DNA from 3 places in the Exiguobacterium sp. s70 genome. Region 2 is predicted to be linked to each of the others. Evidence: riboswitches for the same ligand, from Rfam matches in the RefSeq annotation. Region 2 holds a riboswitch; each other region holds the start of a gene.
The links. A riboswitch is a leader RNA that binds a small molecule or an ion and turns the genes downstream of it on or off. The one in region 2 is predicted to bind S-adenosylmethionine.

Region 1: it holds a riboswitch for S-adenosylmethionine, as region 2 does, so the genes downstream of both, mtnK (S-methyl-5-thioribose kinase) here and KNP84_RS11005 (aminotransferase class I/II-fold pyridoxal phosphate-dependent enzyme) in region 2, are expected to answer to the same signal.
Region 3: it holds a riboswitch for S-adenosylmethionine, as region 2 does, so the genes downstream of both, metK (methionine adenosyltransferase) here and KNP84_RS11005 (aminotransferase class I/II-fold pyridoxal phosphate-dependent enzyme) in region 2, are expected to answer to the same signal.

What each region holds. Positions count from the first base shown of each region.
Region 1 is NZ_JACSLV010000006.1:138,732-149,603, forward strand. Features, by position in the region: gene folE2 (GTP cyclohydrolase FolE2) at 1-876, opposite strand, end outside; gene KNP84_RS13325 (TerC family protein) at 1,144-1,977, shown strand; gene KNP84_RS13330 (1,2-dihydroxy-3-keto-5-methylthiopentene dioxygenase) at 2,015-2,548, opposite strand; gene KNP84_RS13335 (methylthioribulose 1-phosphate dehydratase) at 2,562-3,179, opposite strand; gene KNP84_RS13340 (2-hydroxy-3-keto-5-methylthiopentenyl-1-phosphate phosphatase) at 3,176-3,826, opposite strand; gene KNP84_RS13345 (2,3-diketo-5-methylthiopentyl-1-phosphate enolase) at 3,823-4,980, opposite strand; SAM riboswitch class I at 5,051-5,152, opposite strand; SAM riboswitch class I at 5,358-5,460, shown strand; gene mtnK (S-methyl-5-thioribose kinase) at 5,542-6,693, shown strand; gene mtnA (S-methyl-5-thioribose-1-phosphate isomerase) at 6,690-7,724, shown strand; gene KNP84_RS13360 (sugar ABC transporter substrate-binding protein) at 7,717-8,793, shown strand; gene KNP84_RS13365 (sugar ABC transporter ATP-binding protein) at 8,793-10,166, shown strand; gene KNP84_RS13370 (ABC transporter permease) at 10,168-10,872, shown strand, end outside.
Region 2 is NZ_JACSLV010000004.1:143,801-154,672, reverse strand. Features, by position in the region: gene KNP84_RS11010 (iron-containing alcohol dehydrogenase) at 1-1,001, opposite strand, end outside; gene KNP84_RS11005 (aminotransferase class I/II-fold pyridoxal phosphate-dependent enzyme) at 998-2,173, opposite strand; SAM riboswitch class I at 2,252-2,352, opposite strand; gene KNP84_RS11000 (AI-2E family transporter) at 2,526-3,626, shown strand; gene KNP84_RS10995 (MDR family MFS transporter) at 3,892-5,136, shown strand; gene KNP84_RS10990 (peptide MFS transporter) at 5,281-6,774, shown strand; gene KNP84_RS10985 (glutamine synthetase family protein) at 6,824-8,119, opposite strand; gene KNP84_RS10980 (SDR family oxidoreductase) at 8,312-9,349, shown strand; gene KNP84_RS10975 (YflT domain-containing protein) at 9,390-9,713, opposite strand; gene KNP84_RS10970 (hypothetical protein) at 9,817-10,044, opposite strand; gene KNP84_RS10965 (GTP pyrophosphokinase) at 10,157-10,872, shown strand, end outside.
Region 3 is NZ_JACSLV010000001.1:275,833-286,704, reverse strand. Features, by position in the region: gene KNP84_RS01465 (Gfo/Idh/MocA family protein) at 1-291, shown strand, start outside; gene KNP84_RS01460 (iron-containing alcohol dehydrogenase) at 360-1,523, shown strand; gene KNP84_RS01455 (glucose-6-phosphate isomerase) at 1,630-2,982, shown strand; gene ytkD (RNA deprotection pyrophosphohydrolase) at 3,081-3,554, shown strand; gene KNP84_RS01445 (alpha/beta hydrolase family protein) at 3,535-4,290, shown strand; gene pckA (phosphoenolpyruvate carboxykinase (ATP)) at 4,326-5,897, opposite strand; SAM riboswitch class I at 6,213-6,332, shown strand; gene metK (methionine adenosyltransferase) at 6,465-7,673, shown strand; gene KNP84_RS01430 (hypothetical protein) at 7,713-8,210, opposite strand; gene KNP84_RS01425 (GNAT family N-acetyltransferase) at 8,375-8,845, shown strand; gene KNP84_RS01420 (alpha/beta fold hydrolase) at 8,935-9,651, shown strand; gene mnmM (tRNA 5-(aminomethyl)-2-thiouridylate-methyltransferase MnmM) at 9,682-10,254, opposite strand; gene mnmL (tRNA modification radical SAM protein MnmL/YtqA) at 10,208-10,872, opposite strand, start outside.

The sequences.
Region 1 (10,872 bases), on a different contig from region 2:
AATCGCATCGTGCTGATGAATCGACTCTTCGTTGCGGCATTCGACGAAGAAGTTGACGACTTGTTTCATTTCATACAAGTCAGCCGCGATCAAGCGGACCATGTCTTCGACGAAACGCGGGTTCTCGTACGCGATTTCCGTGGCACGCTTCTCATCCGGACGTTTCAAGACAGGGTGAAGCGGGGCCGATGCGTTCGACTCAGCTGCCTCAAGAAGCGCGAGACGCCAGTCGAAACCGTCGAGCGATGCTTCATCGAGACCGGCTTCAATCGTGATGTAGCCGCGTTGGTTGTGGGCGCTGTACTCGCTGATTTCTTTCGAGCATGGGCAGAGCGTTGTCACGTTGATGACGAGACCGACCGTCACGCTTGCCATCCCTGTCTCGAGGTTGTACGTCACGTTGTGCATGACGTCCGCATTCATGAGACCGCTGAGACCTGTGGCCGGGGCTTTCCGGCTGAAGAACCATGGGTAACGGACCGTCAATTGACCTTCCGTCTGTTCCATGCGCTCGGCGAGTTCTTGCGCGAACTCGATGAGCGAGCGGTTCGATAACGTCCAGCCTTGCGTGTGGTACGCGTCGAGCTGTTCTGTCAGACGTGACATGTTGATGCCTTTACGGTCTTGGACGAGCGAAGTCGTCAACTCGAACGTGGCGACCGTCGCTTGGATGCCGTCTGGCGTCTCGATGTTGACTGGGTGTTTGACGTTTGAGATGCCGACGCTGTCAAGCGCGAACAAGAAGTTTTTTGGTGTGTTTTGTAGATCGACCATTTTATCTTTTTCAGTTGGTTTCGTGCCTTTGATGGGCGGGACCGAACCGAATAATTTATGTCGTTCTGCTTTAGTAGGTAAAGCGACATGGCTTGTAGACATAATCGGATTCTCCTTTTTTGAGAGGGCAAATGACTGCCACTCGTTCTTGTTAGGATTTTATCACGAAATGTACATCGACCGGGTACCATTTTGCTCTCTGAACATGCTTTGAACGTGCTTTGCATGTCCTCATAAATAAAAAAACTTCAGCAATTGAAGAAAAGAAGATTGATTTCGTGTTAAATCGGGAATAAAATGTTCCTGTGAACTTAAAAAATAGATCACTGTTAAATATGAAGGAACACAACAGAAAAAGGGGATGTTTTAATGGATTGGCAGTTAATCCTGCAGTACGCCTGGATCATTGTCGTACTCGTCGGTCTCGAGGGGCTACTTTCTGCAGACAACGCACTCGTCTTGGCGGTTATGGTCAAGCACTTGCCGCGGACGGAACAGAAGAAGGCACTATTTTACGGCTTGCTTGGAGCGTTCGTTTTCCGCTTCATCGCATTGTTCCTAATCTCATTCTTGATCAACGTCTGGCAAGTCCAGGCGCTCGGTGCGCTTTACTTGATCGGAATGAGTGCACGACATCTGTATATGACCTATAAGGCCCGCAAGCTAGAGCCGAAACAAGATCTCGCTGCTGAGGCGAAAGAAGAGACGGCTGTCACAGAGAAGCCGGTCACGAAGAAAGAATTCTGGTGGACGGTTGCTAAAGTCGAGTTTGCCGACATCGCCTTCGCGGTCGATTCGATTCTCGCAGCGGTCGCGCTCGCGGTCAGCTTGCCGCCACTCGGTCTCGGTGAAATCGGTGGGATCGACTCTGGTCAGTTCTTCGTCGTCTTGACAGGTGGACTCATCGGGGTCATCTTGATGCGTTTCGCTGCTCGAATTTTCGTCAAACTGTTGCATCAACGCCCATCACTCGAAACAGCTGCTTTCATCATCGTCGGCTGGGTCGGTGTGAAGTTGACGGTGCTCGTGCTTGAACACCCTGGCTTCAAGAAATTGATTGCCGGCACACCGTTCGAATTCATGGGTCTTCCGGACGGATTCGTCCACTCGACGGCGTGGACCGTGTTCTTCTGGTCGGTCATGGTCGGTATCGCGGTATGGGGTTGGTTCTCTTCAAAACCGACAGCCGCTGCCAAACATTAAAAAAATGGTCTCTCACCTTTGGGCGAGAGACCATTTTTCATGCTGTCACGTCTTGCTTCTCGTAAATCGGCACCCAGCCTTCGGTCGTCACGAAAATCCGGACGGCGACGACTTTGCGGTCGTCTTGGAGCGTGAAGTAGTGGCGTGTGTTCACCGGCACCGAGATGAGGTCGCCTGGGTTGAGCTCGATGTTGAAATAGCCACGTTCGGCGTCATCGATGGCGAAGATGCCATGGCCGCTGACGATGAAGCGGACCTCGTCATCTGTGTGGTGATGTTCCTTTTGGAAGTTGACGAGCAGTTCGTCCAAGTTCGGCGTCGCATCCGACAACGAGATGACGTCTGCCGTCTCATAGCCACGTCGCTCCGACACGTCGCGAATCTCGTCACGGAACGTCGACAAAATCGCTTGTTTGTCCTCGTCCGTCAACTGATAGTTCTCTTGCAGGTTTTCCGGGAGCTTTGTGATGTCCCACTGTTCGTACAGAATCCCGCGAGACTCTAAAAAGGCACTCACTTCAGTTTGATCGACGTAACGCTCTTCGGTTTGTTGGAAATAGACAGTTGCCATGGTTGGTTCCTCCTTATGAATGGACGCCTAGGGCGCGTAGTTTTAATGTATAGCTGAACAAAAATTCGTAAGCCTCTAAATAGCGTTTGGCCGCGTCCGGGGTCTCGCCCCAGACGGTGATACCATGATTGCGGATGAGAACGGCACCGGCGCTTGCGTGGATGTGAGGGGCGAAGGCGGCCGCGAGCGTCGGGATGTCCGCATGGTTCTCGATGATTGGCACGCGAACGACCGCGTCCTCGTCCCAGTAGCCGAGCGCCTTGATGATCTCTTGGCCGGTGAAGACGACTTCGCCGGTGGCAGCATGGAGCTCGGAGATGACGTTATTGTCGACCGTATGGACATGGAGCGAACACGTCGCGTCCGTCCGATTGAACACTTCAACGTGGAGCAGCGTCTCGGCGGATGGTTTTCCTGTCTGTTCGCCGATCAAGCGTCCGGCCGCATCGACGTGAACAAAGTCTTCCGGTGTTCGTTTTCGTTTATCGCGTCCGCTCGCCGTGACGAGAAATTCGAGCGGATCGTCGGAAACGCGAATCGCCAAATTCCCACTCGTTCCGGGGAACCAGTCGCGGGCGGCGAGTTCGTCTTTAATGTCGGCGAGTTCAAGCCAACGTGTCGCAAGGCTCATACGACCACCTCCTTCAAGTGATGGGTGATGTCGTCAAACGTCTCGAACGGTGCGTAACGGATGCCTGCCGCTTCGCAGAGCGTGATGAGTTGACCTCGTGCGTAGACGAAGTCGGCACGCTTCGCGACCTCGAAGTCGGTCACTGAGTCGCCGATGACGATCAAGCGGTCGGCGGGATTGACGATGCGACGAGCGAGCGTCGGCTTGCAACAGCCGCAATCGTTCGTACATTGTTCATCGCAAGCGTGTGGCCAAGCGACGGTGACCGTCTCAGCGGAGAAGTCGGCGACGTTGCAGTAGATATGCTCGGGGGCGACATGCCCGTCCAAGACCGGCTGCACGAAGAAGTCCATCCCGCCGCTGACGACGTCAAACTTCCAGCCATGGGCCCGAACTTCTTCTAAAAATGCCGGGAACCCTTGGCGGAGCGTGATGCGCTCCAACAAATAATCACGGTAGGCCGGGGCATCTGCGCTCGGCAATAGTTGAAACAGTTGACCGACACCGGAGCGAATCGAAATCCGTTGCTCGAGGACCGCATCTTTCAACTCGACCCAAGCCGGCGGGGCGAACGCCTTCATCAACGCGATAATATTGTCTTCCGCCGTGATCGTCCCGTCGAAGTCGCAGAGGATATGGACCGTCATCGTGACGCCCACGCCTTCAACGCGGTATCGAGCTCGTCCGTCTGTCCTTCGGTTTGGCCGAGAACGTGAGCGATCGCTTGTCGGAAAGCACGAGCCCCGGCGGCTGCGCCGTCCGGGTGTCCGTGAATGCCACCGCCGGCGTTGATGACGACATCCGTCCCGAAATCACGAATGATATCGGCGACGAGTCCTGGATGAATCCCGGCTGACGGGACCGGTAAAATCGGTTTCGACCAATGCGGTTCGGCGCTCTGGTCACGAATCGTGAACGCCTCGTCACGCGGTGTCGCGAGGGAGCCGTACGGAGACGGGAAGAGCGTTAAATCGGCCCCGGCGAGGCGTGGGAGTTTACCGAGTAAGAGCGAATGACTGATTGATCCGGTCAAGGCGCCGGCAAAGGCCGGATGTGCCAAGATGGGGACGCGTATGTCTGAATCGTTCGCAAGTTCGCGCAGTGCGTCGAGACCGTACGTATAGACGTTGAACAGGAGCGCTGTCGCACCTGCCTCGATAAGACGGAGCGCCTGGTCACGTAGACCGAACACGGGGCCGCTCAGCGTGATGGCGTAGAGGACACGTTTCCCGGTCGCCTCGAAGTGGGCTTGAATGACGTCCGCTCCGATCCGGGCCCGTTCGAGCGATGGGGTGAGCGGGTTGTCGTATAAAATCTCGTCGTCTTTGACGATATCGATGCCTCCGGCGAACTGATCGCGGAGTTGCTGCTCGAGAAACGCGAGGTCACGGCCGATGACACCTTTGAAGATGCTCATGACGAGCGGGCGATCATGAACACCGAGTAACTCGCGAATTCCAGTGACCCCGAACTTGGCGCCTTTGAAATGAGGGGCGAGCGTCTCGGGCAACGTCAAATCGATTAACCGAATCGAATCGTCGAGGGACAGTTTCCCGAACGTCGTCGTCAAGATGGATGAAAAGTCAGGGCTGACATTATGTAACGGGTAGCGGATTGTGAAGCGGCTCGTCGTATCCGTATGTGTGGTCGACACGACCTCACCCCGGTACGCCTGTAACTGCTCTTGCTCTAAGTGAGGCAGCTCCGTCCAAGTACCGACCGTCAGCTCGAGGGCGATTTTGTCGGCGACGGTCGCGACCGCGTCCGTTCGTTTGATTTCATATGTGGCAGTGATACTCATATGGTTCCTCCTTCCAGGCAAACAAAAAATGACCCCATGCCGAGGCAAGAGGTCATCATAAAAAAATGAACTCTTATCTCTCAGCTTTCGCTGCAAGAATTAGCACCGTGCCATCTCTGGTCGGTTGCTGCGACATCATCGGGCTCGTCCCTCCGTCTGCTCTTGATAAGAATGTGATTTGAAGTTGTGAAATTTAATTGAATTTTTGCACAGAATCATCACGTCGTCAATTCCTTTTTTTCCAAAAAAAATATTTTGGGAAGTTGTTTCCATATATGCACAAAAAAAGACGGAGTTGCGTCGAGAAAATGACGTTGACAATCGTGACGTCGAGTCCGTAATATTCATCACATAAGTTCACCGAATCGAATAACACACTCTTATCGCGAGTTGGCAGAGGGAATTGGCCCGATGACGCCGCAGCAACCGACCACTAGGCACGGTGCTACATCCACCAGACGAATGTCTGACAGATGAGAGGAACAACCATTTTGGCTGTGCCTCTTTCTCGCGGAGAAAGGGGCTTTTTTTGTGGGCAACGTACAGGAAGGGGAAAACATCATGTCATATCAACCATTTACAGAACAGACCGTCGTCGAGCACGTCCGTCAATTAGGATACTTGCAAGAAGGAATCGCCGAGTGCGAGGAGATCGGGGACGGCAACTTGAATCTCGTGTTTCGGATTCGCCAAGGCGAACAGCGCCTGATCGTCAAACAAGCGCTCCCATACGCCAAAGTCGTCGGTGAGAGCTGGCCGCTCACGCTCGAGCGGGCATGGATTGAACAGTTGGCACTCCGTGAGTTTGCGACTGTCGCGCCTCGGTTCGTCCCGGCTGTCCTTGGCAGCGACCGGACACTCGCTTACACGATTATAGAAGATCTATCTGATTATGAGATTGTCCGCACCGGCTATTTGAACGGGGAGAGCTACCCGGAACTCGCCCGTCATGTCGGTGAATTTTTGGGCGAGACGCTGTTTGCGACGTCGGATTACGCAGCTGGACCGATCGCGAAGAAGCGGATTGAACGTGACTATTACAACCCGGAACTGTGTGACATCACCGAGAAGCTCATCTTCACCGATCCGTTCAAAGACGCGGAGTCGAACAACATCGAGACGGCGCTGCGAGCAGATGTCGAACGCCTTTGGCAAGACCAGGCGCTCAAGATCGAGGTGACGAAATTGAAAGTCGGGTTTGTCACGAAACATGAGGCACTCCTGCATGGAGACTTACATACGGGCAGCATCTTCGCGACTCAACAAGAGACGAAAATCATCGATCCAGAGTTCGCATTTTACGGACCGTTCGGCTTCGACCTCGGCCAAATCATCGCCCATTTGACGCTGTCGACGTTCTATGACCCGCTCAAACGCTTCGAGCGTTTCACGGACGTCTTGACGGTGTGGGAGACGTTCGAGAAGACGTTTCGGGCTAATTTTGAGCGCGCCGTCGAGCCATTCAATACGGATGGTTTCGTCGACGAGTTGTTGCGGACGGTCTTCAGCGACACGATCGGCTACGCCGGTTGCGAACTCATTCGCCGTGCCGTCGGACTGGCCGGTGTCGCCGATCTCGAGACATTGCCGGAAGCGACGCGGCTCGAACGAAAACGTGACGCGCTCGCCCTCGGGACGGCGCTCATTAAAGAACGACACAGCGTCGAATCGATTGACGACTTGGTGACACTCCTGTCGGGGGTGCGCGTATGACGGTCCAAAACATCCGTTTCCATTCACAGACAGACGAACTCATCGTATTGGACCAGACGTTGTTGCCGCATGAAGAGCGTTACGTGACAATCGAGACGCTTGAACAGGCCGAACATGCCATCGAGACGCTCCAAGTCCGCGGCGCACCGGCCATCGCTTACTTCGGGGCGTTCGTCCTCGCCAAAGAAGCGGGACGGTTAGTCGATGACCCGGACTTCACGCGTCGGCTCGACCTCGTCGGACGCCGCTTGATTGCGACCCGGCCGACAGCGGTCAATCTGCAAAACGTGATTGAATCGCTCCTTGATTTAAATGTCGGGGATGATTTTGAGGCGATTGCCGAGGAAATCAAACGCCGCGCCATCGCTTTGTACGACCGGGACGTCGATACGTACCGGACCATCGGCGAGCATGCACTGACGGTGTTGCCGGCCGGGGGGAACGTGTTAACGATTTGCAACGCCGGTGCCATCGCGACATCGCGTTACGGTACGGCGCTCGCACCGTTTTACGTCGGAAAAGAACGAGGTGTATCCTTCAACGTCTTCGCCTGTGAGACGCGACCGCTCCTGCAAGGGGCACGCCTCACCGTCTGGGAGCTCGATCGGGCCGATATCGACGTGACGCTCATCACGGACAATATGGCGGCTTGGACGATTCAGTCAAAACGAGTCGACGCCATCATCGTCGGAGCCGACCGTATCACACGGACGGGTCACGTCGCCAATAAGATCGGGACGTTGCAGCTCGCCGTCCTCGCCAAGCATTACGGCATTCCGTTCTACGTCGCTGCGCCGCATTCGACGTTCGATTTGACGGCGGATGACACGATTGAAATCGAGGAGCGGAATCCGTCAGAAGTCACACATATCGGTGGTCAACCGACGGCGCCTGTCGGTATCACCGTCTTCAATCCGGCGTTCGACGTCACGACGCCCGACCTCATCACCGGACTCATCACCGAGGCGGGGGTGTTCGAACCGACAGAAGCCACCATCACACATCATGTAGGGGGAACGATTCATGTCTAAAAAACTATTGATTTTGTTATTCACATTCGTCTTGGCGCTCGTCGGTTGCACGAACGAGCAAGCGGCCCCGTCGAAGCCGGCCGAGAAGACGGCAGAGACCAAGCCCGTCTCGGTCTCGAACGGGACGTTGCCGAAAGAGATCGACGTCGCCTTGATCATGCAGATGTCGATCGGGACGTTCTCGTCGCAGTATATCAATGGGGTGACAGAACAAGTCGAATCGTTCGGCGGCAACGTGAAAGTGTACAACGCCGACAACGATCTGTCGAAGATGGCGAGCTACGTCGACACGGCGACGACGCAAGGCGTCGATGTCATCTTGATTGACCATGGCCGCGCCGATGCGTTGAAAGAACCGGTCCAACGCGCACTCGACAAAGGTATCAAAGTCGTCGCGTTCGACAACGATTTGACGAACGACGGGGTGACGGTCATCGACCAGGACGACTATTCGCTCGCCTGGCGTTCGCTCAAGGCACTCGCTGAAGATTTGGACGGCGAAGGCAAAATCGTCACGATTTGGGTCGGTGGCTTCACACCGATGGAACGACGCCACACGATTTATGATGCGTTCTTGAAACGCTACCCGGGCATTACGGAAGTCGCCAAGTTCGGTTCGGCGACAAACAATACGGCGCTCGACACACAGAGCCAGATGGAAGCGATTTTGAAGAAGTATCCGGAAGGCGAGATTGATGCCGTATTCGCGATGTGGGACGAGTTCGCCAAAGGGGCGAGCCGTGCCATCAAACAGGCTGGACGCGATGAAATCGCCGTCTATGGCATCGATTTGAGTGACGAAGACCTTCAACTCATGCAAGAGGACGGTAGCCCGTGGAAAGTAACGGCGGCGACCGACCCAGCTGAAATCGGACGGATCCAAGTCCGTTATGCGTATCAAAAATTAGCGGGTGAAGAGACGCCGTCAATTCATTCGGTCGACCCGTATCTCGTCGATCGTGACGTCTTGCCGGACGAAAAAGTGACGATGGACGACCTCGGTCAATACGTCCCGAACTGGGGCGCATCAGACGCGGCCTGGTCGGACTGGATGAAAGGGACGGACTGATGTTACGGCTCGAACGCGTCACGAAACGCTATGGCGACGTCACCGTGCTCGACGATGTTAGCTTCACGCTTCGACGTGGCGAGATTCATGGATTGCTTGGATTGAACGGGGCCGGAAAGAGTACGCTCGTGAAGCTGTTGAGTGGCGCCATCATCCCGACGTCCGGGACGGTCGAGCTCGACGAAACGGCGGTCACACTCACACCGGCCGAGGCGATTCGCCGCGGGGTCATCACGGTGTCGCAAGAAGTCGATGACGCGCTCTATCTCGATTTACCGATTTATGAGAACGTCGTGCCGTGGCAGGCGGTCGAGCGGATTCGTCCTCGCGAACTAAAACAGCGAGCGGCTGCCTACTTGGAACGTGTCGGGCTAGAGATTGACGTGACCGAACCGGTCGGGCGTTTCCCGCTCAGTGTCAAACAACGTGTCTTGATTGCCCGTTCGCTCGCGAGTGATGCGGCCTACCTCTTGCTCGACGAACCGACGGCCGCCTTGTCGACGGATGATGCGGCGGCACTGCTCACATTACTGCAGTCGCTCGCAGCAGAGGACGTCGGCATTCTTCTCATCACCCATCGATCGGACGAACTGTCGCGCATCACCACGACGACGACGTTCCTCCGGGATGGGCGCATCGCTTACGAAGGGCCGTTTCAGGCGTTGTCAGAACGAGATATCCATACGTATTTGAGCGGATCTGACATGGCAGAGGCGGTAGAGAAAGCCGTTCCTGAAACCGAGATCCGGATTCAGGCAGACCTCACGTTACCGACGTTCGGGACGAGGCTTTCGTTCACGGCGTATAAAGGCGAAGTCGTCGGCATCGGCGGCGTCACCGGGAGCGGGAAGACGGAGTTGATTGAGGCGCTATTCGGTCTCTCTGGTGTCGAACAACAAGTGATGTTGGACGGGAAACCGCTCAAGATTCGTGAACCGCGTCAGGCGGTCCGGTCCGGATTTGCCCTCGTACCAGAAGAACGCCGGAAACAGGGGCTTTTCCTCGACGATTCGATTGAACGGAACGTCCTCGCGATTGAAGGGAAGGCGAACGCGATCACACGTGTATTGGCCTCGCTGCGAGTGAAATACGACCAGGTCGGGCAACCGGTCCGGGAGCTGAGCGGGGGGAATCAACAGAAGATCGTCCTCAGCAAATGGCTCCTCGAAGACCGGGACGTCTATCTGCTCGACGAACCGACGAAAGGCGTCGACGTGACGGCGAAACGGGATATTTATGAACTCGTCACTCGCCTCGCGAAAAGTGGAAAGACTGTCATCTTCACCTCGAGCGAACCGCATGAATTAGAATTGGTCGCCAACCGGACGCTTTGGCTCGACCGCGGCCGTTGGCAACAGAAAGGAGGCGTCTAACATGGCCCAACTCGTCATCAAACAACGCACGAAACGCTTCAGTGGCATCGGTCAATACGGTACGCTGTTCGCGATTCTCGCACTCATCGCCGTCTTCGGTGTGACGAACGACCAGTTTTTGACGTACGCGAACTTTAGCGACATCATCAAATCCGTATCAATCGTCTCCTTGCTCGCCCTCGGGGTGACGTTCTCGCTTATCGTCGGCGGATTCGACTTATCGGTCGGCTCGACGGCGAGCCTTGCAACAATCGGGGCGGCGTCAAGCCTCGTGTTACATAGTCAAGAACTGCTCGTCGCTTTGCTCGTCCCGATTGCGCTCGGTGTGCTCGTCGGGCTGTTGAACGCGCTCGTGACGATCAAGTTCCGGTTACCGGACTTGCTCGCGACGCTGGCCATCATGTACGTCATCAACGGGGTCCAATTGACGTATACGAAAGGTTTTTCAATCTACGACAACATGCCGATTGATGGAGGGACGGCACCGGGACGTTTCATCCCGTCGTTCCTCTTCATCGGCCAAGGTTCAATCGGACCTGTCCCGTTCGTCGCCATCTTGATGCTTCTGTTCTTCGCCGGGGCGCATCTGTTTTTGACGTATTCGAAGACAGGACGTGAGTTTTATTACGTCGGCTCGAACGTCGAGGCGGCCCGTCGCTCTGGCATCGCCGTCACGCGGATTAAGCTGTACGCGTATGTGTTGAGC
Region 2 (10,872 bases):
AATTGTAAATTTTCAAAAATTATTTTCAGAAAATTTTTATCGAGCGGTGCCGGCAACTGTTGCAGTTCGGTCTCCGTCATGACGGAGTCGACCAGTACCGGGATGTCGCCCGACCCGACCCCGAGCGTCTCGAGCGTCGTCGGTGCACAGAACCGTTTCAACCAGGCCTCCAAATACAGAGCATCGGCCGAGCGCCGCAAGCGCTCTTGGACGATTAGGCCGAAGCCGACCTTGTCTCCATGCAAGAAAGAGTGGGTCGACTCGAAGCGGCTGAGCGCATTATGGACCGCATGGCCCACGGCGACGCGTGTCCCGGCGTCACCAAATCCACCGACGGCGCCACCGATGGCGAGCACGTGATCGACCGCGAAGCGGACGTCGTCACTATACGACTTAAAAGCGTGCTCGCTCAATTCAAGTTCGACGAGACGCCCGCACTGCTCGGCCAAGACGAGTCCGGTGTTGACGCCGGCGTCAGCTGAGCTGTCACCACTCAAATAACGGGCCTCGTAAAACTTCGCGACCGTGTCGATGACACCGGCCCGAAAGTATTCATATGGTGAGCGCGAGATGACCCGTGAGTCAACGATGACCCGTTCGATGACGACGCGGAACATGTCGTAGCGCTCGTAGCTCCCGTCCTCCTGATAGACGACGCTAAGCGGTGTGAACGCCGCACAGTTCGAGGCGAGCGTTGGGACGACGATGAGCGGGACGTTCCGTTGATAGGCGACGAGTTTGGCCGTATCGACGAGCTTGCCGCCTCCGACGGCGATTAACACGTCGGCGTCCAACGGTTTGAGCCGTTCGACTTCCGAGTCCGTGCACTCCCCGCTGAACCTTGTCGCCGGATAGTCCGCGATGGCCGGAAAGATGGCTCGGACGACGTCATACCCGTTCTGACCGTGCAGGACGTGGGCACGTCGGCCGTCGACTAAGTCATCAAGACGGTCGAGCGCGTCATCGGCGTGGTCATATTCAAGGACGGCCTGACGAATCATGCGCGCACCTCCTCATAGGCGGCAAACAACCGCTCGATTCGTTCGACGGCCTCGTCAATCTTCGGTTCCGGTGAGACGAGACCGAAGCGGACGTATCCGTTCCCTTCCGAACCGAAGAAATAGCCCGGGGTGACGGCGACACCGGCTTCATGCAGCAGTTTCCGCGAGAACGACTTGGCATCACCCTCAGGCACTTTCGCCCAGACGAAGAACGAGCCTTCCGGCGGTTCGACGGCCCAGCCGGCTCGGTTCAACCCGTCGATCAGGCGATCACGCCGTGCCTCGTACAGTCGTGCCAAGTCATCGCGAATGGTACGGGGCGCCTCGAGCGCAGCGATAGCCGCCGCCTGGATGGCCGAGAACACGCTGACGTGGACGTGGTCCTGATACGTGTTGATCGCCTCGATGATGTCCGCGTTCCCGACAGCAAAGGCGACGCGCCAACCGGACATGTTGAACGCTTTCGACATCGTATATACCTCGATGCCGACTTCTTTCGCCCCTTCCGCCTGCAGAAAGCTAGGCGGGACATGGCCATCGAATCCGATGCTGCCGTATGCGAAATCGTGGACGACCATCAAGTCCCGCTCCCGGGCGAAACGGACGGTATCGTCAAAGAAAGCGGGTGAGGCGACGGCTCCGGTCGGATTGCTCGGGTAGTTCAAATACATGAGTCTTGCATCTTGCGTATCGAGCGTCTCATAGTCCGGCAAGAAGCCGTTCTCTTCCCGGAGGACGAGGTCCCGGACGACGGCACCGGCGAGGCGTGCCCCCGAGATGTAATCAGGATAGCCGGGATTCGGTAGCAAAATCCCGTCGCCAGGTTCGAGTACGCATTGCGGCAACGTGATGAGACCAGATTTTGAGCCGATGAGAATCGCTACTTCTGTCTCGGGATCAAGTTCGACTCCATACTCATTCAAATAGAACGTCGCCACTGCTTGCTTCAGGCGGGCCTGACCGCGGAACGGACCGTATTGATGGGTCGAGGCGTCGAGGAGCGCCGTCTGAAGCGCGTCACAGATCGGCTCAGGCGTCGGCAGGTCAGGCGTCCCTTGTCCGAGTCGGATGATGTCGCGGCCGGCTTGTTCGAGTTCGGCCACCTCGTTCGCGAGTCCGACGAAATGTTGAGGTGGTAACGTTTTAAGTAGATGTGAGCGTCTGTCAGTCATGAATAGTCCTCCTATGCAAAAAAACACCCCTTTCCGCGGAAAGGGGTGTCGAGATACGGACGTATTCAAACAACCACCTTTCCATCTCTCAAGGTCACCTTGCTGGAATTAGCACAGTATTGAAACAATCTGTTGCTGAAGCTTCATCGGGCCAGTCCCTCCGCTTCTCTTGATAGAAAGTGTTTTATATGCGATTTGTCTTTTTGTAATATGTCACTTAGTTAACCAAACGTTACCAATCTTGTCAATCCTTTTTTGAAAATGAGCATGTCCTCTTGAATCCCGATAAAAAAACGTTCATAGTGAAAGTGAACGTTATTCTACAAAATTTAAAACATGAGGGGATGGACCTTTGGAATTAAACCGTCAATTGATTTGGAAGTTGAGCGTGATCGGCCTGATCCTGCTCGTGCTCTGGAAAGTCATCAGCGAACCGGATACGATTTCGCAGATGATGCATTATACGTTCCAGTTGCTGACGCCGATTATTATGGGAATCGCCATCGCGCTGCTCCTGAATACCGTCCTGTCCTATATAGAAGAACGGTTTCAACTAAAACGATATCAAGGCTTGCTAATCGTCTATATCATCTTTATCGGGATTCTCGTCATCTCTGCGGTAACGCTGTTCCCACGCATTTATTCGAGCCTCGCCTCGCTCATCGAGGAACTCCCGTCCTATATCCGGCAAATCGACGGGTATCTGTCACAGTTGAACACGTATTTGAAAGAGTATAACGCGACAGTCGCCCAGGCCATCGATTTCAGCCGGTTCGAGGAGCGCTACTCGGGCTGGGTCGAGACGGCCGTCTTGTCGTCGGTCAGCTACGTGTCGAGCTTCACGATGACGCTCATCAACTTCTTGATTGGGATCGTCATCTCGATTTATCTTTTAAAAGACAAAGAGATTTTTGCCCGCATGTTCAAGCGGCTGTTGTATGCGATGTTCCCGGTCGCGTCAGCCAAGACGACGATCGACATCTTCCAAGAGATGGATTACATCTTTAAACGCTATATCATCGGGAAGTCGCTCGACTGCCTCATCATCGGGGTGCTGGCCGTCGCCGGTCTGTTGATTATCGGGGCGCCATACGCGCTTCTCCTCGGCGTCATCGTCGGTGTCTTGAACTTCATCCCGTACGTCGGGCCGCTGCTCGGGATGATCCCGGCGTTCATCATCACCTACTTCTATGACCCGTTCACGGCGCTCATCGTCCTCTTGTTCATCTTCTTGTTGCAACAATTCGACGGACTCTGGCTCGGCCCAAAGATTCTCGGCGACAGCGTCGGCATCACGCCGTTCTGGGTCATCACGTCGATCATCATCGGCGGCAGCCTGTTCGGCCTCGTCGGGATGTTCATCAGCGTGCCGGTCACGGCGATGATTCAAGTCGTGTTCTCACGCTTGATCGACTACCGGCTCAGTCGCAAAAATTTGAATGAATTGTTATGACACATTGATGATTTAGGTTGACACATTTCACAGAAATATCATAATCTTGAAGAGAAGACAGTCCAATGCAGAAAGGAGAGGTACCGATGTCAGTCATTCAACGCTCGCACGTCCAAGTCCATATTGACCGGCAGGCGCCTCTCCGTGATTTGAATCCGTGACGTTCGCCTGCCTTCCGAGGCATGTCTAAGATCGTAGGGACGCGTATGCCTTTGTGCATGCTGCGTCCCTTTTTACATTCCAATAATTAAAGCAGGTGAACCTAATGATTCAATCACTCAAACGACTCGACCGCAATATTTGGATCCGCTTCCTCGGGGAGACGATCACCGGCGTCATGATGTTCATGATCGCGCCGTTCCTTGTCCTCTATTACAGCGACAAGCTCGACAGTTATATCCAGGTCGGTGTCATCATGGCGACCGGTCCGATCATGGCCCTCATCGGTTCGGTCGTCGGCGGACGGCTCGCAGATTTGTATGGCCGCAAACCAATCATGATGATCGCCATCCTCGGCGACGCGCTCGCGCTCGTAGGTTTCGCGTTCGCCGAGACGTTCTGGCCGCTCCTCATTTTGAACGCCATGCTCGGTTTGACGAACTCGTTGTTCCATCCGGCCGCGAGCGCGATGGTGGCGGACGTGACCGAGCCCGAACAGATGAACGAGGCGTTCGGCCTGTTGCGGATGGGCCATAACATCGGGGCGGCGCTCGGCCCGCTCCTCGGCAGCGCCGTCCTGTTCATCGACCGGCAGTATATCTTCTTCTCGGCGTCATTCGTCTTTATCCTTTATGCGCTCGTCCTCGGCCGCTTCATCCGGGAGTCGCTCCCGGAGACGACCGAGGCCGATACACCGTCTAACCGGGACGTCCTACGGGTGTTCTATAACGATAAGGTGTTCCTCGTCTTCATCTTCGCCGGTGTGTTCATCTCGATGGGCTTCTCGCTCATCGAGAGCATGCTGCCGCTGTTCTTGCGCGAGTCGATGCCGTCGTTCACCGACCGTGAAAACCCGTTCGCCTATATGCTCGCCTTGAACGGCATCATGGTCGTGTTGTTCCAGTTCCCGATTGCCTCGAAACTTGGACGCAAGCCATTCGGTAACGTCATGCTCGCCGGGGCGATCATCTTCGGGGTCGGCATGATCTTGATCGCGGTCATGCCGCGTCTCCTCTACTCCATAGGGACACCGTACCTCGTCCTCGTGAGCGTCTTGCTCGCGGTATACGCGTTCTATACGCTTGGCGAGATAATCATGTCCCCGGTCCAACAGACGTTCATCGCCTTGATCGCTCCGGAGAATATGCGTGGGGCCTATAATGGGGCCGCCAGTATCCAATGGTTGATTGGCGGGGTGACGGCTCCGATCATGGCGAGCCTGTTCTTTGACCAGCGGGCCGGACATATCGCCTTAATCCTCGTCGGGGCGGCCAGTTGTGTGTCAGGCCTCATCTACTGGCAGCTCGGACGTCGCGTCAGTGCGGCCGAAGCGAAACAAAAGACGGCTTGACCTATATAAATCACACTGAACCTAGTCGTTTAGTGTGATTTTTTAATTCGTTGCAAATTCGTTAAATTTTGAATATTTGCTTCTATTATTCTTTACAAACATAATGATTCTTTTTATGATAATACGGTTAAGGAGGGATCTTTCATGGAAAGGATCGATAAACAGAAAATTGTGGACAGCGTGCCACAAAAAGGTTTTTTCGGACAGCCGAAAGGGTTGTTCACGCTATTCTTCACTGAGTTTTGGGAACGGTTCTCGTATTACGGGATGCGTGCCATCCTCGTCTTCTACATGTATTACGAGGTATCAGATGGCGGTCTCGGTCTCGACCAGAACGTCGCCTTGTCCATCATGTCGGTGTATGGCGCACTCGTCTACATGTCGGGGGTCATCGGGGGATGGCTCGCTGACCGTGTGTTCGGGACGTCCCGGGCCGTCTTCTTCGGCGGTGTGTTCATCATGCTCGGTCATATCGTACTGTCGATTCCGGGTAGCCTGACGTTCTTGTTCATCTCAATGGCGTTGATCGTCATCGGGACCGGTCTCTTGAAACCGAACGTCTCGAGTATCGTCGGTGATTTATACAATGAGACGGACCGTCGTCGTGACGCCGGGTTCAGTATCTTCTATATGGGGATCAACCTCGGTGCCTTCATCTCGCCTTTGATCGTCGGAGGGGTTCAAAAGAGTTATGGCTTCCATTGGGGCTTCGCGCTCGCCGCGGTCGGGATGTTCATCGGTCTCGTCGTCTTCATGGTCACGAAGAAAAAGAACCTTGGTCTCGCCGGTTCATACGTACCGAACCCGTTGACACCGTCTGAAAAGAAAAACGCAATCAAGTATACGACGATCGCAGTCGTGCTCATCGGTGGTCTGTTGGCCGTGTTGATTCCACAAGGGTTGTTCACGATTAACACGTTCATCGGTCTCGTCGGTGTGTTCGGGATCGCGATTCCGACGATTTATTTCATCGTCATGTATCGCAGCCCGAAAACGACGGAAGTCGAGCGGTCACGGATTATCGCCTATATTCCGCTCTTCATCGCCTCGGTCATGTTCTGGGCGATTCAAGAGCAAGGCGCAACGATTTTGGCCAGTTATGCGGATAAGCGGACCGACCTTGAATTTTTAGGGTTCACGCTGTCACCGGCCTGGTTCCAGTCGCTCAACCCGTTGTTCATCATCATGCTCGCTCCGGTGTTCGCATGGCTTTGGGTCCGACTCGGTGACCGTGAGCCGAGCATCCCGACGAAGTTCGCCTTCGGGATTTTGTTCGCAGGGTTAAGTTTCTTGGTGATCTTGCTCCCGGCCTACTTCGGTGGCCCGGACACGCTCGTCAATCCGCTCTGGCTCGTCCTCAGTTACTTCATCGTCGTGCTCGGTGAGCTCAGCCTGTCGCCGGTCGGTCTGTCGGCGACGACGAAACTCGCCCCGGCTGCCTTCTCGGCCCAGACGATGTCACTCTGGTTCTTGTCGAACGCGGCGGCACAAGGGATTAACGCCCAGCTCGTTCGTTTCTATTCACCAGAGAACGAGATGCTCTACTTCGGGATTATCGGTGGAGCAGCGATTGTACTCAGTATGATTTTGTTCGCTCTCGCCCCGGTCATCAAAAAGTATATGCGCGGGATTCATTAAGCGTAAAAGCCCATTCCTCGGCCGAGGAATGGGCTTTTGTATACGTTGCTTATTTACGGACTTGGATGAGCGACAAGTAGCGGTCGATCAAGTCATGGTTGAAGTAATCATGGAACCGGTCCGACTTGAGCGATTGAATCGACTCATGGAACGTCGCCGGGAGTGACGAGATGCCTTGGCTTTCAATCTGCTTCGCCGAGTACTCGAACAAGTCGTCCTCGTTCGGTGCCGACGGCTCGAGCTGTTGCTCGATGCCCTCGAGTCCGGCATAAATCAATGACGCAAGCGCGAAGTACGGGTTCGCACTCGGGTCTGGGTTACGGACTTCGACGCGCGTCGCGCTTCCGCGGGACGCCGGAATCCGAATCATCGAACTGCGGTTCGACGGGCTCCAACAGATGTTGACCGGTGCCTCGAAACCTGGCACGAGACGCTCGTACGACTCTGGGAGCGGGTTCGTGAAGATAGCCGTTGCGCGGGCATGCTTCAGAATCCCTTCGATGAAGTGACGGGCCGTGAGCGATAGACCGTAATCCGACTCCGGCTCTTCGAATGCGTTTACAGTCGGGTTGCCGTCCTTGTCGTTCTTCCAAACCGAGATGTTGAGGTGCATCCCCGAACCGTTCACGTCACGGAGCGGTTTCGGCAAGAATGACACTTTTGCACCTTTCTCTTGGGCTGCCAATTGAACGATTTCTTTGAAGAACTGGATGTTGTCGGCCGTGTGGAGCGCGTCATCATATTTGATGCCGATTTCGTGCTGGGCCGGTGCGACTTCGTGGTGGACCGCCTCGATGTTGAAACCGACTTCGCTCAAGCGGTTGGCGATATGTTGGCGGACCTCATACCCTTTGTCTTCCGAACGTGTCGAGAAGTAACCCGCCTCATCGTAAAATTCACCATTCTCGTCGAAGATGAAGAATTCCGGCTCAGCGCCGACGAAAATCGAGTAGCCGTCACGTGCAGCCCGCTCGAGGGCATCCTTCAAGACGTTGCGCGGGTCGAACTCGTAACGTTCGCCGTCCGGTGTGCAGACGTCACAGAAAAAGGCGAGAATGCTCTCGTCCCCATCCTGCTCGTAGCGTGGACGATCTAAATCCGGTCTCAAGAATAGGTCTGAGTTTTTGATGGAAGAAAAACCGGCGATGGATGAACCGTCAAACATCGTCTTCCCTTCAAAGACTTCCGGCAACAATTTTGCAGAGAGAGTCAGTAGCTTCAAGTCTCCAAGCACGTCGGAGAAGTACATGTGGATTTGTGTGATCCCTTTCTCCTGAACCGTTTTTTCAATCTCTTCTTGCTTCTTCCTGTTGCCATCCTTGTCTGTTCCGAATAGATTAGCCATGATTCTAAAAAACCTCACTTAAGTTATTTGACAGATCAACACTGTCATGACGTACCTTGCGTACGCTTCTCCTTAAGTCATAACCGACTTTAAAAATTGTTAAACCCCTAATTTTATTCTTTAGGTTGAAAGTGGCTCATTCCGTTGCCACTTGTTATGATGGGGAGAGACTGAAAAGAGAGGAAGAACGCTGTGAATATTTTTATGACCGGTGCGACCGGATTTTTGGGAGGACGGCTCGCCCGCGAGCTGATTCATCGTGGGCATACGCTGTGCGTCCTCGCCCGTACACCTGAGAAAGTGGAGGCGATGTTCTCACGGGACGAACGTCGCTCCATCACTGTCCTGGCCGGGGATTTGACGGCCCCGTTCCTCGGAGCAGACGAGCGGTTCATCACCGACCATGACCGTTCCTTCGACTTGGTGCTCCACATGGCGGCCCTCGTCAAATTCGATGAGGAGCTCCGTGAGGAACTGTTCGAGACGAATTTGACCGGGACGAGACAAGCGCTCGCGCTCGCAAAGGCGCTGCATTGCCCTCGCTTCTTCCACGTCAGCACGGCGTACACGCTCGGAGCACGCGAGGTCGGCGATGAGACGTTGTATGCGACCGACCAGACGTTCCATAATCCGTACGAGGAGAGCAAGGCGCACGCCGAACAGGCCGTCTGGGCGGAACGGGACCACCTCGACGTCTCGATTTTCCGTCCCGCCATCATCGTCGGTGACTCGAAAACCGGTGAGGCCGACTCGAAGTTCACGATGTACGGCTATATGCGCGCCCTCGAGGTGTTCAAGCGCCGCCTCGAGCGCCGTGGGGCACCGGATGGACCGATCCGTCTCCTCGGCTCTGAGACCGGCACGTCGAACCTCGTCCCGGTCGATTATGTGGCCGATGTGCTCCTCGCTGCCATCGAACACGCCAAACCGGACACCATCTATAACGTGACGAACGATGCCCCGCCGCGCAACGTGACCATGCTCGACTATATGAAGCAAGCACTTGCGTTCCCGCACTTGAAGATCACGGAGACGGCGACGTCTTCGCTCAGCCAAGCCGAGCAGACGTTCAACGAGATGGTGAAGGTGTTCAATCCTTACTTGAATCGCGATATCGCGTTCGACGACGCCAATACGAAACGTCTGTTGCAGGACGCTGGGTTCAAACCGCTCGATTTGAACGAACGGTCGCTACGCCGGATCGTGAACGCTTATTACGAGACGAAATGACGAAAAGAGCCGAAACTGACGAGGTCAGTTCCGGCTCTTTTTATGACTTGTCGCAGACGAGGACGATTTTCCCGGCCTGAATCTCTCCTTCGAGCGATTCGACCATCTCTTTCGTCAGACCGAGGCTCTCGAGCTGCTCGATCCGGTCATCCGAATTTTTTGTAAACTTCGACATGAGCGACTCCCACAGCCCTTTTTCAGTGATGCGGTATGGTTGCACACCCGCTTCTGCAGCGAGCCGCACCGTCAATTCTTCATCTCTCGCAAATAAGTAAATGTGCTCGTTGACACATCCCCCTGACACCATCCCGTTCACTTCATGGTCGACCGAGGTCATATCCCGCACGATTCTTGTTTCTAACATATTCATCCTCCTAAACGTCCGCTGATCTATAATCGAATAATATACTATTCCCGAAAAATGAGTCACAAAACCCATTTCGTCCAGCGATTTGAAAAAGAGGGGTTCAAGAAAACGTGGCGCTCCAGTCCTCGATCCCGAAATGGTCGACGATGCCTTGGATGCGGGTCCGTTCGTCCGATTCAGACGACACATCTTCGCGACTGACCCGAACGATATTGATGCCGGTCTGCCAGTCGATCTTTCCAGACCGATAGCCTGCTTGTTGCAACAACCCGGCAACGATCTCGAGCTTCTCGCGCTCGGTCGATTTCAACGTATGGCTCACTCTCATGCGTGACACTCCTTCCCGTTCCAAACCGTATTGTATCATAGGGACGGACAACAGATGCGACACCGATTTCTTTGATGCTATACTACATATAATGAGACAAGGAGTGATGTTGATGCCGAGACAGGATATGAACACGATCATGCTCGACTATATGAATGAGAAAGAAGATTACGAGGCGTTCGCAGCCAAGCTGAAGTTACTCCTCAGCGAGCTGTTGAACGACGCCGGCATCCAGTTCCACTCGATCGTCGCCCGGGCGAAGGAAGCCGAGAGCCTGTATGCCAAATTGTCCCGCAAACCGTATCAATACCGGTCGTTGCGCGACGTCCAGGATTTGGCGGGGATTCGGATCGTGACCTATTTCCACGACGATGTCCGTGCCGTGGCCCAAATCCTCGAGGATGAGTTCCGGATCGACCGCGAACAGTCGATCGATAAATCCACGTTGCTCGACCCGAATGAGTTCGGCTATTTGTCGGTCCATTACGTCGTCGGCTTGAGCGACACGCGGCTCGCCCTCGGGGAGTACCGTCGCTATGAAGACAAAGAAGCCGAGATTCAAGTCCGGTCCATCTTGCAGCACGCGTGGGCCGAGATCGAGCATGACCTCGGTTATAAGAACCCGAACGCCGTGCCACCGGAAATCAAGCGCAGCTTCAGCCGTGTCGCGGGGCTCCTCGAGATTGCCGACTCCGAGTTCGTCAATATCCGCAAACAGTTGCGGACGTTCGAACAAGAGACCGTCGAACGGATCGTCGAATCGCCCGATAAGGTGAGCATCACGCGAGATAATTTGAATTACTATATCGCCAATGACGTCACCGTCGA
Region 3 (10,872 bases), on a different contig from region 2:
GCATCCTTGTTCTTAGACGCGAGTTTCATGGCCAACGTCGACGCGGCGGACACGATGCGGGTCGAACTGCGTGGGACGAACGGTGGCGCGTCGCTGTTCCCACTCGTCATCCATACGGAAGAGCACGGGGCGTTGTTCGATAAGACACCGGCTCACCTCGCGCTCGAAGACCCGTATGCGAGACAGATTCACACGTTTCTCGAGGCGTGTCGTCAGGAGCCGTCGTACCAGCAAGCGGAACAGGCGGTGACGCTCCATACAATCATCGACCGCATCTACGCTCAGGCCTGATTGCTTTTCAATCACAAAAAACAGGGTATATAGTGTAGGTGTTACATATTTTCGAAGGAGGATGAATTATGCACAACTTTGAATACAAAAACCCGACGAAACTTATTTTCGGGACTCATCAAATCGAAAAACTCGCGAGCGAGTTACAGGCGCTTGACGCCAAGAAAGTGATGCTCGTCTATGGAGGCGGGAGCATCAAAAAGAACGGCACGTACGAAGAAGTCGTGGCCGAGTTAAACAATGCTGGGATCGACTACGTCGACTTCTCAGGCGTCGAGCCGAACCCGCGCATCGAGACGGTACGTCGCGCGGTCAAACAAGCACGCGAAGAGAACATCGACGCGTTGCTCGCGGTCGGCGGTGGTTCGGTCATCGATTGTACGAAACTCATCTCGGCGGCCATCCCGTATGAAGGCGACGCTTGGGATATCGTGCTTCGCGACCACATCCCGACAGAAGCGGTCCCGTTCGGTACGGTGCTCACGCTCGCAGCGACTGGCTCTGAAATGAACTCGGGCTCGGTCATCACGAACTGGGAGACGCAAGAGAAGTACGGTTGGGGCCACCCGCTTGTCTATCCGACGTTCTCGATTCTCGATCCGCGTTATACGGTATCGGTACCGAAAGATCAAACGATTTACGGCATCGTCGATATGATGAGTCATTGTTTCGAGCAATACTTCCACCCGAATCATGCGCCGGTCCAAGAGCGTATGACGGAAGGTGTGTTGAAAGCGGTCGTCGAATCGGCACCGAAACTCGTCAATGACTTGGAGAACGTCGACTTGCGCGCCATCATCTTGTTCGCCGGAACAATCGCCTTGAACGGTGTGCTCCAAATGGGCGCCTCGGGCGACTGGGCGTCACACAACATCGAGCATGCGGTCTCGGCTGTCCATGACATTCCACACGCAGGCGGACTCGCAATCTTGTTCCCGCGCTGGATGGAGCATGTGCTTGAAGAAGACAACGCCGCTCGATTTGCACGCCTCGGGACGGAAGTGTTCAACGTTGAACCGGCCGGTAACGATCTTGAGACGGCGAAACGGACGATTGCAGCTGTCCGCGCCTTCTTCGACGAGCTCGGTGCACCAAGCTCACTCCGTGACTATGACATCGATGAATCGACATTTGACGCCATCCTCGACTCGGCGATGAAACGAGGCGCATTCGGTCGCTTCCGTACGCTCGAACGTGAAGACGTCGCAGCGATTCTTGAACTGAGCAAATAAGGCGATTTCATGCCTATTTTGCAATAATGATTGAACGAATCCGACGTTTCCGTTTATGATGGGTCATGTATGGCTCTTCAATGAGCGATTTAAAGGAGGAAATGACATGTCAACAGTACGTTTCGATTATTCAAACGCCCTGTCTTTCGTCGGGGAACATGAAGTCGATCAATTGCAAGAAACCGTGAAAGCAATGCATTCGGTCATTCATGACCGCAGTGGGGCAGGTAGCGATTTCCTTGGGTGGGTCGACCTTCCAACAAACTACGATACGGATGAGTTTGCTCGCATCAAAGCGGCTGCGGAACGAATCCGTGAAAATTCGGACGTCCTCGTCGTCGTCGGAATCGGTGGATCATACCTCGGCGCACGCGCGGCAATCGAGATGCTCCAACATTCATTCTTCAACGTGTTATCTAAGGAAGAACGCAACGCACCACAAGTCTTCTTCGCCGGCCACAACATCTCGTCGACATACTTGACGGAGTTGCTCCAAGTGCTCGAAGGCAAGGACGTCTCAGTCAACGTCATCTCGAAATCGGGAACGACGACTGAACCGGCCATCGCGTTCCGTGTTCTCAAACAGTTCATGGAAGACAAGTATGGTCAAGATGGCGCACGTGAACGTATTTATGCGACGACAGACCGTGCCCGTGGCGCCTTGAAGACGCTCGCGGATGCAGAAGGCTACGAGACGTTCGTGATTCCAGATGACGTTGGAGGTCGTTTCTCGGTGCTCACACCGGTCGGACTCCTTCCGATCGCGGCAGCAGGCATCGACATCGACGCCCTCATGGAAGGTGCACGCGATGCCCAAACGGCTTACTCGTCTCCGAACTTGGCGGACAACGAAGCGTACCAGTACGCGGTCGTCCGTAACGCTTTATATGCGAAAGGCAAGTCGATTGAGTTGCTCGTCAACTACGAACCAGCCTTGCATTACGTATCGGAGTGGTGGAAACAGCTTTATGGCGAGTCAGAAGGGAAAGACAACAAAGGGATTTTCCCGGCGGCAGTCGACTTTTCGACGGATCTCCACTCGATGGGACAATACATTCAGGAAGGTCGTCGTGACTTGTTCGAGACGGTTATCCGTGTCACGAACGTCCGTCACGCGATGAACGTGCCGGAAGATTCACAAGACCTCGATGGCTTGAACTTCCTCGCTGGTGAGACGATTCAATTCGTCAACGACAAGGCAGCTGAAGGAACACTCCTCGCCCACACGGACGGAGAAGTCCCGAACCTCGTCGTCGAATTGCCAGAGATGACGCCGTACCACCTCGGTTACTTGTTCTACTTCTTCGAGAAGGCATGCGCGATGAGCGGATACATCCTCGGAGTGAATCCGTTCAACCAACCAGGCGTTGAAGCGTATAAAGCGAACATGTTCGCGTTGCTTGGAAAACCAGGTTACGAAGAGCAAAAAGCTGAGCTTGAAAAGCGCTTGAACCAATAATTTTGAGTAGGTCCGCTCCGGCGGGCCTATTTTTTTGTTTGAAACTAGTGGAAGACAAGGTAAAGTGAGAGTAGACAGGGGAAAGAAAGGGATGGACTATGTTGACATTCACGGACTACTATCACAATAAAGTCGAGTTGAGCTTTGCGCACTATCCATTTTCGGATACACCGCTCCACGTCTGGGTCGTCGCTCGCTTTGAAAATCAATGGGTGCTGACGAAGCACAAGCAGCGCGGGCTCGAGTTTCCGGGTGGGAAAGTCGAACCCGGCGAACACGAGGATGACGCCGCGATTCGGGAAGTGTATGAAGAGACGGGCGGTGTCGTGAAGACGCTCCATTATCTCGGCCAATATCGCGTGCTTGGGCGTGGCGACACGGTCATTAAAAATATTTATTTCGCCGAAATCGAACGTTTCGACGATCATCCGGCGGTCGACGAGACCGATGGGGCCGTCCTTATGAAGGAATTGCCGACGAATCTGCTCCGGAACAATCGGTACAGCTTCATGATGAAAGACCGGGTGCTCCCGGAAACGATGAAGGTGCTCTATGAAAAACAATTGGTTTGACAAGGTCGAGGTCCTGCCGCCGTACGCCGGTTATCCGGTCCATCGTGGCTGGTATGCGACGCGTGACGGTGAGGACGTCGTCGCCTATACGATCACACCGAAACGGCCGAACGGACACGTCCTGTTCTATCTGCGCGGCGGAACAGGACGCATCGGGGATGTGCGTTTGCCCCGGTTGATGCAGTTCGCTGCCAAAGGTTTTCACGTCGTGGCGCCCGTTTACCGGGGTAACCATGGCGGGAGCGGGAAAGAGGACTTCGGCGGCGCCGATCTAGAGGACGTCCTGTCTCTCTACGATCGCGTCCGTCGAACGGATACGTTCATTCATGCCCTTGGTTTCTCGCGCGGGGGCATGATGGCGTTGTCGCTCGCCGCGGAACGACCGCTCACGTCCGTCACGTCATGGGCGGGTGTGACCAATCTCGAGTGGACATATGAAGAACAGCGTTCGATGCGGAAGATGTTGCGCCGTATGACCGGGGGCGACCCGGAAGCGGCCCGTGCCGCTTATGTTGAGCGCTCGCCGCTCTACAAGGAATGGGATGCACCGACGTTGTTGATTCACGGCACCGATGATGAACAAGTCCGCCTCCGCCATGCGACGGCGGTCGCGGAACGGATGGGGGAGCGGGCCGAACTTTGGGTCGTCCCATTCGCCCATCAACTCCCGTTCTGGGAAAAATGGAAGACGACCGATGCGGCGATGGAATGGATGCTCGCCAACTCAAAAAAATGAGACGATTGCCGATTCGGCAGTCGTCTCATTTTTCGTTATACGATGATTGGTCCGGCCGCAACGACCGCCTCACTCGCTTTCGTGAATCGTTTGAAATTGTCCTGGAACTTCCGGGCGAGCGCCGTTGCCTCGGCATCGTAGCGCGCTCCGTCTTTCCATGTGTCCCGCGGATTGAGCACGTCGCCTGGCACGCCGTCAATGTGGCGTGGAATCTCGACATTGAAAATGTCGTGGCGCGTCGTCTCGACGTCACGCAATTTGCCGTTGACCGCCGCGTTCACCATCGCCCGTGTATAGGCGAGCTTCATCCGTGATCCTTCTCCGTACGCGCCGCCGGTCCAACCCGTGTTGACGAGATAGACGTCGACGTCGTGCTTCTCAATCAGCGTACCGAGCATGTCCGCATAGCGCTCCGGTGCGAGCGGCAAGAACGGTGACCCGAAGCAGGTCGAGAACGTCGCCTGTGGTTCAGTGACGCCGCGCTCCGTGCCGGCGAGTTTTGACGTATACCCTGACAAGAAGTGGTACATCGCCTGCTCTTTCGTCAATTTGCTGATTGGAGGCAATACCCCGTATGCATCGGCCGTCAAGAAGACGATCGTGTTCGGATGACCGGCCCGTGACGGAAGCATCGCGTTATCGATGAATTGAATCGGGTAGGCGGCCCGTGTGTTCTCGGTGAGCGAGATATTCTTATAATCCGGTGCACGGTTCTCGTCTAAGACGACGTTCTCAATCAATGAGCCGAAACGGATGGCATCGTAGATTTCCGGCTCGTTCTCGCGCGACAAATTGATCGTCTTCGCGTAGCAACCGCCCTCGATATTGAAGACGCCGTCGGGTGACCAACCGTGCTCGTCATCCCCAATCAAATGGCGTTCCGGGTCGGCCGACAGTGTCGTCTTCCCAGTTCCCGATAGACCGAAGAAAAGGGCCGTCTCGCCGGCGTCCGATACGTTCGCCGAGCAGTGCATCGATAACACATGTTGTTCCGGCAACAGGAAGTTCATGACCGAGAAAATCGATTTTTTAATCTCGCCGCCGTATTCTGTTCCCCCGATCAGAATGGTCCGCTTGGCGAATGAGACGAGAATGAACGTTTCGGAGTTCGTCCCGTCGATGATTGGGTCGGCCTTATAACTAGGTGCATAGATGACCGTGAAGGGCTCGAAGGCACCTTTCGTCGGCCATTCACGCAAGAACAACTGTTTGGCGAACAAATTGTGCCACGCGTATTCCGTGATGGCACGGACCGGGAGCGTATAGTGCTCGTCTGCCCCCGCAGACGCCTCGAGATAATAGAGCTTGTCTTTCGTTTCGAGGTGCGTCAACACTTTGTCGAGTAGCGCGGTGAACTTCTCTTCCGCGATCGGTTGGTTGACTGGACCCCAGTCTACTAAATGATTGCTGACTTCATCTTGCACGACGAATTTGTCTTTCGGTGACCGTCCTGTGAATTTCCCGGTACTGACCGATAAAGCCCCGTCTTTCGTCAGTACGCCCTCACCGTTGCGAATGGCTTCTTCCACCAGTTCTGGAACCGTCAAGTTCCGCATCATGTCGGCACCTTTAATTAATTCTTCGATTTTCAGGAGCGTTGTCGCCATCCTGAATCCCACCTTTCCCCTAAATAGATGTGGATGAAATCCGCATACTTCCGCGTTTAATCAGTATGACGTTTTTATTATATGTGACATACTAATCAAAAACAAGCATTTTTTACCCTTTAAAGTAAGCGCTTTCTTACATTGTCATTCTAACATATTCTGTACCAGGTCATAGTACAAAAACCAAAACGGACAAAAAAATGTTTGATATTTCACAAACATAACTATTTGACCGTTTGTGAAAAGTTTGACGAATTCGGTCGATACGCTTGACAGAACGGGGTGTCATTTATATGATGGTCTTCGTAACGGATACTCTTATTCTGAGCGGTGGAGGGAACAAGGCCCTACGAAGCCCAGCAACCGTCCGATTTTTCATTGTTATTCGGAAAAGGTGCTATCCTGAAGCGAAGCGTAAGCTTCGAACGATAAGAGGGTAAGGAAGAACGATTCAACCTTTCCCATTTGAACATGGCGAGAGGTTTTTTTCATTACCGTCCCAAAGCAACGCGTAAGGGGAACGAGTACCGTCCACACATCACCCTTTATTATAGGAGGTTTTTCGAAATGGCAAACTTGAACCGTCGACTTTTCACTTCGGAGTCCGTCACGGAAGGACATCCGGATAAAATTTGTGACCAAATCTCAGATGCGATTTTGGATGCAATTTTAGCTGAAGATCCAAACGCCCGCGTTGCGGCTGAGACGTCTGTCACAACAGGTCTCGTGCTCGTAGCAGGTGAAATCACAACATCAACTTACGTGGATATCCCGAAAGTTGTTCGTGAAACTGTTCGTGAGATCGGCTACACACGTGCGAAATATGGTTTCGATGCAGAGACTTGTGCTGTCCTCACATCGATCGATGAGCAATCGGTAGACATCGCGCAAGGTGTTGACCAAGCGCTCGAAGCTCGTGAAGGACAAATGACTGAAGAAGAAATCGATGCGATCGGTGCTGGTGACCAAGGTCTCATGTTCGGTTACGCAACAAAAGAGACGCCGGAACTCATGCCGCTCCCGATTTCACTCGCTCACAAATTGTCACGTCGTTTGGCAGAAGTTCGTAAGAACGGCACGCTCGCTTACCTTCGCCCAGACGGTAAGACACAAGTGACAGTCGAATACGACGAAGCGAACAACCCAGTTCGCATCGACACAATCGTCATCTCAACACAACACGCGGAAGACATCACGCTCGAGCAAATCCAAGCTGATTTGAAAGAGCACGTCATCGATGCAGTCATCCCGGCTGAACTCATCGACGCGGACACGAAATACTTCATCAACCCGACTGGCCGCTTCGTAATCGGTGGACCACAAGGGGATGCAGGCCTCACAGGACGCAAAATCATCGTCGATACGTACGGTGGATACGCTCGTCACGGCGGCGGCGCGTTCTCAGGTAAAGATCCTACCAAAGTTGACCGTTCAGCAGCGTATGCAGCTCGTTACGTGGCGAAAAACCTCGTTGCAGCGGGACTTGCTGACAAAGCAGAAGTTCAACTTGCTTACGCAATCGGTGTTGCTCACCCGGTATCAATCGCGGTTGATACGTTCGGCACAGGCAAATTGAGCGAGACTGAGCTCGTCGAACTCATTCGTGAGAACTTCGACCTCCGTCCGGCCGGCATCATTAAGATGCTCGACCTTCGTCGCCCAATCTACAAGCAGACAGCAGCTTACGGCCACTTCGGTCGTACAGACGTTAAACTCCCATGGGAGCAAACGGACAAAGCGGCAGTGCTCGAAGAAGGCGCGAAACGCTTCGCATAAGCATAGAAAAACGACCTTTCACTCGAAAGGTCGTTTTTTTTAGGCTTGCGGCTTGTCTTCAGTTGTTGAGTTCTCTTTGCCAAGTGCCGTATCTTTCGCTTCGACGACTTTCTCGCCGATCGATTGTAAATCCGATTTCGCTTCTTGCGCCGTCCCGACGACTTTGTTCACGTCTTGTTTGACCGTGTCGACTTCACCGGCGACTTTTTCATAGACGTTTTGCACGTCGGTCGCGACGTCTTGAATGACCTCGCTCGCTGCTTTCACTTGACCGATGACTTGTGACGCCGTTCCGGCCGGGTCTTGCTTGACCGTATCGACGAGACCGCCGACCGATGACTTCGCGCTCGAGAACGATTGTTTCGTGTTCTCACGGTTTGACGTGCTAAGTAAGGCAAGTAGGCCGCCGACGAGGGCGCCGAGGAGCATCCCAGTCACGACTGTGATTTTTGGACCTCCTGTGTTCGTTTGTTCAAACTGACGGTTCGGATGATTGGCTTGCTCGACTTGTGGATCGTGTTGTAGTTTCGGTTCCATGGTAACACTCCTTTTTGTAAGTTGGCATTGATACTCTTATACCCGACACAAAATGGAAAATAACGTCTTCCTTCATTTCGACATCAAAAAGTAATGAACGGGCAGGATATTTTTTTGCCGATGGGGAATGTTACTACTAGATTGGCCAAAAGGGGGATGCCGTTATGAAGATTCGAGAAGCCGTGCCAGAAGATGCCGCCACCATCCGCGACATTGCGCTCGCGACGGTCAGTGAACGAGACGAGGTTCGTTCGAAAGTAATGGAACGCGCCTATCAACAAGAAGAAATCGTCCGCGCCATCAGTTCAAGCGAGGAAGCGAAAGAGCAGTTGTTCATTGTCGGTGAGGCCGAAGGCGACGTCATCGGCTTCTATCACGCCATCGACCGCGGGGACACATGGGAAGTACTCCGTCTCTATCTTCATCCGGCTCATCACCGCCAAGGCCTAGGGACGGCACTGTTGTCGCATCTACGGGAACGGAAAGTCCAACCGATCGAGCTGTACGTCGAAAGCTCGAACGAGCAAGCCATCGCTTTTTTGAGTCATGAGGCGTTCATCGAACTGAATCGCATCCAAGAGGAAGTGTACGATCAACCGATGGAGCTGATTCATTTACGGTACGACCCGCGCTAAGACCCTAGACGGATTTTCAACCAAACATCAGTCTCGGCTGATGTTTTTTGTTAGTATAAAGATATGTGATAACAAAATGAGGTGACAGCATGGCTTATGAAGAAGAATCACGAAAAGGGGTCATCGTGATCGTGTATCCGCTCCAGTTCACGTCGCGTTTGAGTGAGGCGTTTTTAGGACGGTTGCGGGACGAGTATGAAGTCCTCGTCGTGACCGGCCAGACGGTCGGTTTGACGGCGGAAGACCATAAATTGTTAATCAAGAACACGTTACGTGAGGCGAGTCAGTACAAGCTGCCGATTCACGTCATCGCGTTCAGTCTCGGGGCGTTGTTGACGAACCGCTTGCTCCAGGAATATGACGTGCCGCTCGGCAGTCTGACGTACATCTCACCGCTGTTCGACTGGCATCCGTCCCGCCAAATCGGCGGACTGAAACAAGTCGTGGCCAGTGCGGTCGACCGTTTCCGTCCTGACCTTCCGCTCGGCATGATGACGTTCATGGGTGGCGGGGAAGAGTCGTCGCGCTTCGGGGAGATCACGTACGGTCAATACCGTGAAATCGAAGAGGAAATCGTCGAGCATCAAGAAGAGAAGAAACATCTGCCGCGTCTGCCGCTCGCTTGTTTCTACGCACCGGACGATCGCTTCGCCGATGTGAAATTGACACTCAACGTCTGCCGGAAAATCGGCGGCGACCAAGTGTATATCCGCCGGCTTGAAGGGTTCCCGCACTTCGGCTATGAACGACTGAATACGAAGTTCGCGGAGACGCTCATCACGTTTTATGAATTGATTCGAGAATGAAGACAGGCGACTCGCATGAGTCGCCTGTTTTTATTCTCGTTTTTCAATCGCCACGATGAACGGGGGATGATTGATTTGATTGATGAAGCCGTAACGGAGGACGCCGGCCCGTTTTTGATCGAGTGATTCGACATATGCGAGCACTTCGTCGCGCTCGACTTTGCCGCTCTCATGGCCGTGATAGATGACGACGACGATGACGCCGCCGACAGCCATGACGTCGAGCAGTTGCTCGAGGGCGTCGATGGTCGTATTGCCGGTCGTCGTGACCGACTTGTCGCTTCCCGGTAAATAGCCGAGATTGAACACGGCCGCTGTGATTGGGCGTGTCTCGTCTGCCACGATGTCCCGGACCGTGTCGTGGCTATCATGAATGACGGTGACACGGTCCGTCAATGTTGCCTCCTCGATACGAGTCCGTGTCGCCTCGACCGCCGCGGCTTGAACGTCGAACGCATAGACATGTCCCGTCGCTTCGACGAGTTCGGCTAAAAACAATGTGTCGTGCCCGTTGCCGGCCGTCATATCGATGGCGACGGCACCTGGCGTCACATGTTCACGAAGTAGGTATTTCGCGAACGGTAAAACTCTCATTAATCCCATGGCTCTCATCCTTCTTTTTTCCTTGGAAAGAATCACGACGCATTAATTCGGCATCGATGGCGTTTAGGACGGCCATCTTGTGCCGGCTCCACGTCGGACCGATCAACAGATCGGGTGGACCGTCACCGGTCAATCGATGGATGACCATCTCGGGCGGTAATACTTCCAATTGATCACAGACGAGCGAGACGTAAGTCGTCTCGTCCATGAGCTCGAGCAGTCCTTTTTCGTATTGTCTCGCGAGCGGGGTCTGCTTCAAGACGTGGAGCAAATGGATCTTGATTCCTTGTACGTCCATTTTAGCAACTTCTCGCGCCGTGTCGAGCATCATGTCCGTCGTCTCGCCCGGCAAGCCGTTGATGATATGGACAACGACGCTGATTTGGCGTCGCCGGAGTTTGTCGAGTCCTTCCAAGAACGTCTTGTAGTCGTGACCACGATTGATTTTCCTCGCCGTCGCATCGTGAATCGTCTGCAGGCCGAGTTCGACCGTGAGTGACGTCCGTTCATTCAACTCGGCGAGATAGTCGACGACGTCGTCTGGCAGACAGTCCGGTCGGGTCGCAATCGATAGACCGACGACACCGTCTTCCTCAAGGGCGGGCTCGAATAATTCCT